2 regions of the Planotetraspora sp. GP83 genome follow, and region 1 is predicted to be linked to the other one. Evidence: predicted binding sites of a transcription regulator. Region 1 holds the regulator's gene; the other holds the start of a gene.

The links. Region 1 encodes HrcA, which represses chaperone genes, less so after heat shock. Its sites were predicted from a motif close to TTGGCACTCTCNNNNNGAGAGTGCCAA; they were not measured.
Region 2: groES (co-chaperone GroES) is a predicted target of HrcA. The motif match lies at 2,507-2,533, and genes of this name have one in related genera.

What each region holds. Positions count from the first base shown of each region.
Region 1 is NZ_JBGCBZ010000004.1:195,187-199,392, forward strand. Features, by position in the region: gene ABH927_RS07610 (16S rRNA (uracil(1498)-N(3))-methyltransferase) at 1-430, opposite strand, end outside; gene dnaJ (molecular chaperone DnaJ) at 440-1,573, opposite strand; gene hrcA (heat-inducible transcriptional repressor HrcA) at 1,574-2,587, opposite strand; gene ABH927_RS07625 (hypothetical protein) at 2,747-3,460, shown strand; gene ABH927_RS07630 (DUF3097 domain-containing protein) at 3,657-4,206, shown strand, end outside.
Region 2 is NZ_JBGCBZ010000006.1:146,942-151,147, reverse strand. Features, by position in the region: gene tsaD (tRNA (adenosine(37)-N6)-threonylcarbamoyltransferase complex transferase subunit TsaD) at 1-155, shown strand, start outside; gene ABH927_RS10905 (hypothetical protein) at 176-988, opposite strand; gene ABH927_RS10900 (THUMP-like domain-containing protein) at 1,174-2,358, opposite strand; gene groES (co-chaperone GroES) at 2,620-2,934, shown strand; gene groL (chaperonin GroEL) at 3,005-4,206, shown strand, end outside.

The sequences.
Region 1 (4,206 bases):
GCTTGCCGGCCTCGCGCGCGGTGCTCCGCCAGCGGGCCAGGGCCTTGCCCGCGCGGTCGCCCTTCCACTGGGTGACGCAGCGGGCGGCGGCCCAGGGCACGATCACATCGACGCCCGCCTCGGTCATCATCTCGACCGCCAGCTCCCCCCGGTCCCCCTTCGGGAGCCCCTGGACGACGACGAGACGCGGCACGGGCGGGTCGAGGTCGTAGCGCCTGAGCACCTCGGCCGTGAGCGTGTCCTTGCCCACGTCGGAGACGACGCACTCGGCGACCCGGCCCAGGCCGTCCGTCAGGTCGATCCGCTCGCCGGGTCGGAGCCTCCGCACGGCCGCCGCGTGGCGTCCCTCCGGGCCGCCGAGGACGACCCGGCCGGCCCCGGGACCGGCTTCGAGATCAGTGGTGTCCGCCAGGAAGACGGGAACGCTCATGAACCCGCCTCAGCGGCCGTTGAACGCGTCTCTCAGGCGCGAGAAGAAGCCCTGCTGGCCGGGGGAGAACTTGCCCGGCGGCCGCTCCTCCCCGCGCAGCTTGGACAGCTCCCGCAGCAGCTCCTCCTGCGCCGGGTCCAGCTTGGTCGGGGTCTCGACGGTGACGTGGATCAGCAGGTCGCCCCTGCCGGTCTCGTTCAGCCGCTGGACGCCCCTGCCGTACAGGGGGATGATCTGGCCGGCCTGGGTGCCGGGCCGTACGTCGATCCCCTCGGCGCCGTCGAGGGTCTCGACGGTGAGCGAGGTGCCGAGGGCGGCGGCGGTCATCGGGATCTGGACCGTGCAGTGGAGGTCGTCTCCCCGCCGCTCGAAGATCTGGTGGGGCCGCTCGACGATCTCCAGGAAGAGGTCGCCGGGAGGGCCGCCGCCGGGGCCGATCTCACCCTCGCCCGCGAGCTGGATGTGGGTGCCGTCCTCGACGCCGGCCGGGATCCTGACCTTGATGGTCCTGCGGGTGCGGACCCGGCCCTCGCCGGAGCACTCCATGCAGGGGTGGCGGATCACGCTGCCGTACCCGCCGCACTGGGGGCACGGCCGCGAGGTCATGACCTGGCCGAGGAACGACCGGGTGACCTGGGACACCTCGCCACGGCCGTGGCACATGTCACAGGTGTCGGGGTGGGTGCCCGCCGCCGCGCCGGAGCCGTGGCAGACCTCGCACAGCACGGCCGTGTCGACGACCAGTTCCCGCGTGGTGCCGAACCCGGACTCGGCCAGGTCGAGCTCGACCCGGATCGTCGCGTTGCGGCCCCGCCTGGCGCGGGAGCGCGGCCCCCGGGCCCCGCCGGCCGAGCCGAAGAAGGCGTCCATGATGTCGCTGAACGGGAAGCCCGCCCCGAACCCGCCGGCTCCGGCCCCCGCCCCGCTGCTGAACGGGTCGGCGCCGAGGTCGTACATCTGCCGCTTGTTCGCGTCGGACAGCACCTCGTAGGCCTGAGTGATGTCCTTGAACCGCTCCTGGGTCTCCGGATCAGGATTGACGTCCGGGTGCAGCTCTCGGGCGAGACGGCGGTACGCCTTCTTGATCTCTTCCTGGCTGGCGTCACGGCGCACCCCGAGGGTCGCGTAGTAGTCCTTGGACACTTATGACCCCGCCAGGATCTGGCCGACGTAGCGCGCCACCGCGCGCACCGCACCCATCGTCACCGGATAGTCCATTCGCGTCGGGCCCAGCACTCCTAGCCGGGCCAGTTCCTTGTCGCCCGAACCGTATCCCGCGGCCACGATCGAGGTGCCGCGAAGTCCGGTGTACGGGTTCTCCGAGCCGATCCGGACGGTCAGCTCGGACAGGCCGCCGGTCTCGCCGAGCAGGCGCATCAGGACGACCTGCTCCTCCAGCGCCTCCAGCACGTCGCGCAGGCCGACGCTGAAGTCGGCCGCCGCGAGATTGGCGGTTCCAGCAAAAACGATCTTTTCCTCGTGCCGCTCGACAAGTGTCTCAAGAAGCACCGACAGGATCGTCGCCGCCACGGGACGATCCTCGGCGGGAAGCCGCTCCGGCACATCGGCGACGGTCTCCGGCACGCTGGAGAGGCCGCAGCCGTCCAGGCAGGCGTTGAGCACGGCGCGCAGGTGCGCGATCCGGTCGTCCGTAACCTCCTCGGGCAGGTCGACCACCCGCTGCTCGACCCGGCCGGTGTTGGTGATCAGCACGAGCATGACCCGCCGCTCGGCCAGCGGCACGATCTCGACGTGCCGGACCGACGACCTGGTCAGCGAGGGATACTGAACGACCGCGACCTGCCTGGTGAGCTGGGCCAGCAACCGCACCGTCCGCATGACGATCTCGTCGAGGTCCACGACCCCGGCGAGGAACGTCTCGATCGCTCTGCGCTCGGCGGCGGAAAGCGGCTTGACCTGCGAGAGCCGGTCGACGAACAGGCGATATCCCTTGTCCGTCGGAACCCTCCCGGCACTCGTGTGCGGCTGGTGAATGTACCCCTGCTCCTCAAGCGCGGCCATGTCGTTGCGGATCGTCGCAGGAGAAACGCCGAGATTATGCCTGTCGGCGAGGGCCTTGGAGCCCACCGGCTCGTTGGTGGACACGTAGTCCTCGACGATGGCGCGCAGCACGGCCAGCTTGCGGTCGTCGAGCAATGTGTCACCTCCCTGTGCGTGGGAAACACGAACTCTGGCACTCTGTGTTCCCGAGTGCCAAGTGTACGGCCAGCGCCCCCGGGGTGCGATAACACGATCGACTACAAGGACAAGCCGACTGCAAATGGCTTACAAGCGGCATTCGCCAAACTCCCACCCATGACCGAAAATCCCAACCCGGGCCCCGCGGACGCCACCGTCCGGTTGCCGCACCCTCCCGCGCCCGGCGAGCCGTACGGCGCTTCCTACCCGCCGGGCCCCGCATATGCCTCCGGCGGCCAGTACCCGCCCCCCTCCTACGGCACGCCTCCCCCGCCTCGCGCGGCGGGCCCGGTCCGCCCCCGCCTTCTGTGGGTCTTCCTGGCCTGGGCGCTCTTCGTGGTCCTGCTGATCGTGGGGGTCGGCGGCTTCGCGGGCGGCCTGTTCTCCACGATCAGCGACGTCGCGCCGGCCAAGACCTTCGCCGGCGGCCAGGCGGTCAGCGCCAGGCTCGACCCGAAGGACAAGCCGGCCATCTACGCCGCCGCCGACCAGCCCACCAACGTCTCATGCGAGGTGCGGGGCGACCAGGACGAGAAGGTCACCCTCACCCAGCCGAAGACGTCCCAGACGGTCGCCATCGGCGACAGGAAGTGGGAGCTGCTCTTCACCGTCGGCGTCCCGTCGGCGGGGACCTACCAGGTGAGCTGCGACGGCGAAGGCGTCACGTTCGGCATCGGCAAGGAGCTCACCGCGAGCGGCGGAAAGCTCGGCGGCGCGATCGCGCTCCTGGCGCTCCCGTTCCTCGGCTTCCTGGCCGCCGTGATCGTGACCATCGTCGTGCTGGTGCGGCGGAGCGCCAACCGGCGGCGCCCACCCACCCACTCGCCGTGATCATGCACAGAGTCCCACGCTTGGCCTCCGACCTCGGCAAACCCCAGGCGGGATCATGCACGGGTTCCCGGTCGGCCTCGTCACGCAGGGCAAATCTCCACGTGATCATGCGGGGCGCCCTGTCCGGGACGGCGGACGCGGACACGGGCGGCGGGTTCGCCGCCGCCCCGGTCGCTGTTTTGCTAGCGTTCGCGGCATGTATGGGCGGGACGTGCTTTCCGGAGACTGGCGGCGCCCCAAGCGGGGCCAGATCCCCACGGTCCCGGCCGAGCCGGATCTCGTGGTCGAGGACGCGGAAGGCCGGTTCTGCGGCGCGGTGGTGGCCTGCGACAAGGAGGCCGTCACGCTGGAGGACCGGTTCGGGCGGCGGCGGGTCTTCCCCCTCGCGCCCGCCGGGTTCCTGCTGGACGGCAAGCCCGTGACACTCGTACGGCCGGCCGCCGCGCCCCAGGGCCCCAAGCGGAGCGCCTCGGGGTCGATCGCGGTCGGCGGGCTGCGGGCCCAGGTCGCCAAGGAGAGCCGGATCTACGTCGAGGGCGTCCACGACGCGTCCCTCGTCGAGAAGATCTGGGGTCACGACCTCCGGGTCGAGGGCGTCGTGGTCGAGTTTCTGGAGGGCGTCGACGACCTGCCCGCCATCGTGGCGGAGTTCGCCCCGGAACGCGGCCGTCGTCTGGGCGTGCTCGTCGACCACCTCGTGCCGGGGTCCAAGGAGAGCCGCATCGCCGCCCAGGTCTCCGGAGACC
Region 2 (4,206 bases), on a different contig from region 1:
GAGTACGGCTGCGCGTGCCGCGCCCGGGCCTCTGCACGGACAACGGCGCGATGGTGGCCGCGCTCGGGTCGGAGCTGCTCGCCGCCGGAGTGGAGCCCTCCTCGCTCGAAATCCCGGCCGACTCTTCCCTCCCCATCGCCGCCATCCACGTCTGACGCGGGCCCGGGGGCTGTCGTCAGTCGTTGGGGGTGCGTGCCGGGCGGAGGAGGGCTTCGGCCAGGGCCAGGATGGTCTCCTCCAGGGCGGAGAGCCGGCGGGCCACGTCGGTGGTGGCGGGCTCCACGATGGCGGAGAGCGCGCCGGAAACGGCCTCGGTGAGCTCCTCGCGGTCGGGCCGGGCGCGGATGGCGTCGAGCAGCGGGGCGATCGCGGTCGCGGCGGCGGTGATGTCCACGTTCATCCCCGCGACGGCCGTGCGCAGGTCGCCGATCTCCAGCTCGGAGGGCAGCTTGGACAGCCGCTCGGTGACGCCCTCGACCCGGTCGTCCACCGTGTCGAGGCGGTCGAGCACCGCGCCCTCCAGCCTCTCGGTGCGCTCGGTCAGCTCGGTGACGGCCTTGTCGAGCCGGGTGAAGCGCCCCCCGGCGGCCTCCATGCTTCCGTGGACCTGGCCGAGGCGCTGGGTGAACTCGCTCACCAGGTCGGCGACGCCCTGGGTCTGGGTGCTCACCTCGTCCACCCGGTCGCGGAGCAGCTCCACGTGCTGGGCGAGGCCCTCGGCCCATGTGGGCGGCCGGGTCGTCATGTCGTCGAGCCGGCCGGTGACCACTTCGAGCGCGCCGCTGAGGCTTCCGAGCTCACGCTCCCGCACCTCGCGGAGCAGCCATTCCATGCCTTCGAGGCGCTGCCGGATCTCGTCCAGCACGGCTCCCTGGGTGCGCTGCTCGTAGACGTGGTCCTGCGCCGCGCGGGCCAGCAACTCGCGCATCCGGTCGGAGACGGCGGTCTGGCTTCCCGCCTGGAGGAGGGTGTGGCTGGAGTGGTCCACCGGGAAAGCTCCTTCACTCGCCGACGCGGTATCGGTCCGGTCTCGCGGAGATACGAATAGGCGGACGTGGCCGCGCGGCCAACTGTAGGCCCTGTGCGGCACGGCTTTGGGGCGGACTGTAAAAGGTCGCAATTCTCGATGGATTGCCCGGTTTCGTAATAGCCCAGCCGATCGTTCCTGGTGTATCAGCCCAGCTCAGGTGGATTGCAGAGCAGGACGTACGGCCGGTCCTCAATGCGGGTGAGCACGACGACTGCCGAATTCTCCCCGGAAAGCCGGAGGTCTTTCCGCAATCGCTCGATATCGACCGCTGAACCTCGCTTCTTGATGGTGAGGTTCCCTATTTTCCGGGTTCTGAGGGTGGCTCTGAGCTGCTTGAGCGAGAACGGCATCATTTCCGTGACTTCGTAGCACGATGCCCATTCCGTGGGGACGAGGCGGTCGCCGGTGATGTAGGCGATCCTCGGGTCGAGGAGACGGCCGCCGACCATCGCGGCCACCTCCGCGACCAGATGGGCCCGGATCGCCGCGCCGTCGGGCTCGTAGAGGTAGCGGCCCACCGGCCCGGTCTCCACGCCCGTCCCGGACGGGGTCAGCGTCGTCCCCGAGGGCAGCATGGTCGCCCGTCGCCCGGTCGTCCCCGCTCCCACCCAGATCGCCGCCTCCTTGACCTCCCCCTTGAAGGAGACCCACTCGGCTTCCGCGCCCTCCGGGATGAACTCGTACGGGATGCCGGGGGCGACCTTCAGGCAGGCCGCGCTCGCCCGTGAGACCAGGTCGAGCACGGCGGGCCAGGTGGGGGAGTAGGCCATCGGGTCGAAGACCCGGCCCCTCGCCCCACGCCGCGCCGGGTCGGCGAACAGCAGGTCGTAGCCCGAGGGGTCCGTCTCGGCGGCGTCGGCCGTACGGACGTCGACGAGACCGGAGAGGCCCAGAGCGGCGGCGTTCGCCCGGGCGACCTCGACGGTCAGCGGATCGAGGTCCACCGCGTCGACGGCGAGGCCCGCGCGGGCGAGGGCGATGAGGTCGCCTCCGATCCCGCAGCACACGTCGAGGACTCTCGGGGCGGCCGAGCCGGTCACCTCGCGGGCGCGCCGGGCCCGGTGGGCGGCGACCTCCGCGCGGGTGGCCTGCTCCAGCCCGTGGGGCGTGAAATACATCACGGCGGCGTCTTCGCCGAATTTCGCCTTCGCCCGCTCGCGCAGCCCCGCTTGGGTGAGCGCCGCAGAGGTCAGCGCGGCGGAATGCGTCTTGCGTAGGGCGCTCGCCGCCGCGACCGGGCCGGCGCCGGCGGTCACGAGCTCCACGGCCTCGGCCAGAGCTTTCCGCCCCGCCGGATCGAGCAGCTCACGAAACGCCTGAAGGTCCACGCCTCCCGACGTTAGCGCCTCGCCGTACGACCTCCGGACCCCGGAAGGGCGGCGGCGGGCGGCGCCCCGCGGAACCGGCTCACAGGTGAAGCGACCTGCGACGCGGGTTCGTGTTGACTGTCACGGCGCCCTTGCATACTGTTTCGTGTTGGCACTCGCCTATCGAGAGTGCCAACAGCGACGAGGCAGGTCTGACACCCGCGACGGCAGGCCGCTGGTCGCCTCTTCAGCTCATTCATCGCAATCTGAAGGGGAGGTCCGATCGTGACGACCGCCACTAAGGTTCCCGTTAAGCCGCTTGGTGACCGCATCGTGGTCCAGCCGCTTGAGGCCGAGCAGACCACCGCTTCCGGTCTGGTCATCCCGGACACCGCCAAGGAGAAGCCGCAGGAGGGCAAGGTCCTCGCTGTCGGCCCTGGCAACTGGGACGAGGACGGCGAGAAGCGGATCCCGCTCGACGTCAAGGAGGGCGACGTGGTCCTCTACAGCAAGTACGGCGGCACCGAGGTCAAGTACGGCGGCGAGGAGTACCTGGTGCTCTCGGCTCGCGACGTGCTCGCCATCATCGAGAAGTAGGCCGCGCAAAGCATGAGGAGCCCCGGGACGCACACGCCCGGGGCTCCATTGCTCTCATAAGGAGACTTGAATGCCCAAGATCCTGGAGTTCGAAGAGGACGCGCGGCGCGCTCTTGAGCGTGGTGTGAACGCCCTCGCGGACGCCGTCAAGGTGACCCTCGGCCCCCGTGGCCGCAACGTCGTCATCGACAAGAAGTTCGGCGCCCCGACCATCACGAACGACGGTGTGACCATCGCCCGTGAGGTCGAGCTGGACAAGCCGTACGAGAACCTCGGCGCTCAGCTCGCCAAGGAAGTCGCGACCAAGACCAACGACGTCGCCGGTGACGGCACCACCACGGCGACCGTCCTGGCCCAGGCCATGGTCCGCGAGGGCCTGCGCAACGTGGCCGCGGGAGCCCAGCCGCTCGCCCTTAAGCGCGGCATCGACCTGGCCGCCAAGGCGGTCAGCGACAGGCTGCTGGACAGCGCCCGTCACGTCGAGGACAAGAAGGAGATCGCGAACGTCGCGACGATCTCCGCCCAGGACGCCAAGATCGGTGAGCTGATCGCCGAGGCGTTCGACAAGGTGGGCAAGGACGGTGTCATCACCGTCGAGGAGTCCAACGCCATGGGCCTGGAGCTGGAGTTCACGGAGGGGCTCCAGTTCGACAAGGGTTACCTGTCGCACTACATGGTGACCGACCAGGACCGGATGGAGTCGGTCCTGGAGGACCCCTACATCCTGATCACCCAGAGCAAGATCTCCTCGATCGCGGACTTCCTTCCGCTGCTGGAGAAGATCGCGCAGACCAAGAAGCAGCTTCTGGTCATCGCCGAGGACGTCGAGGGCGAGGCCCTGGCCGTCCTGGTCACCAACAAGATCCGCGGCACCTTCACCTCGGTCGCGGTCAAGGCCCCCGGCTTCGGCGACCGCCGCAAGGCCATGCTGCAGGACATCGCGATCCTCACCGGCGGCCAGGTCGTCAGCGAGGAGGTCGGCCTCAAGCTGGAGCACGTCGGTCTCGAGGTGCTCGGCACGGCCCGCCGCGTCGTCGTCACCAAGGACACCACGACGGTCGTCGACGGCGCCGGCGAGGCGAAGGCCATCGAGGACCGCATCCGCGAGATCAAGCTGGCCGTCGAGCAGTCCGACTCCGACTGGGACCGCGAGAAGCTCCAGGAGCGCCTCGCGAAGCTCTCGGGCGGCGTCTCCGTCCTCAAGGTCGGCGCGGCCACCGAGGTCGAGCTCAAGGAGAAGAAGCACCGCCTGGAGGACGCGATCTCCGCGAC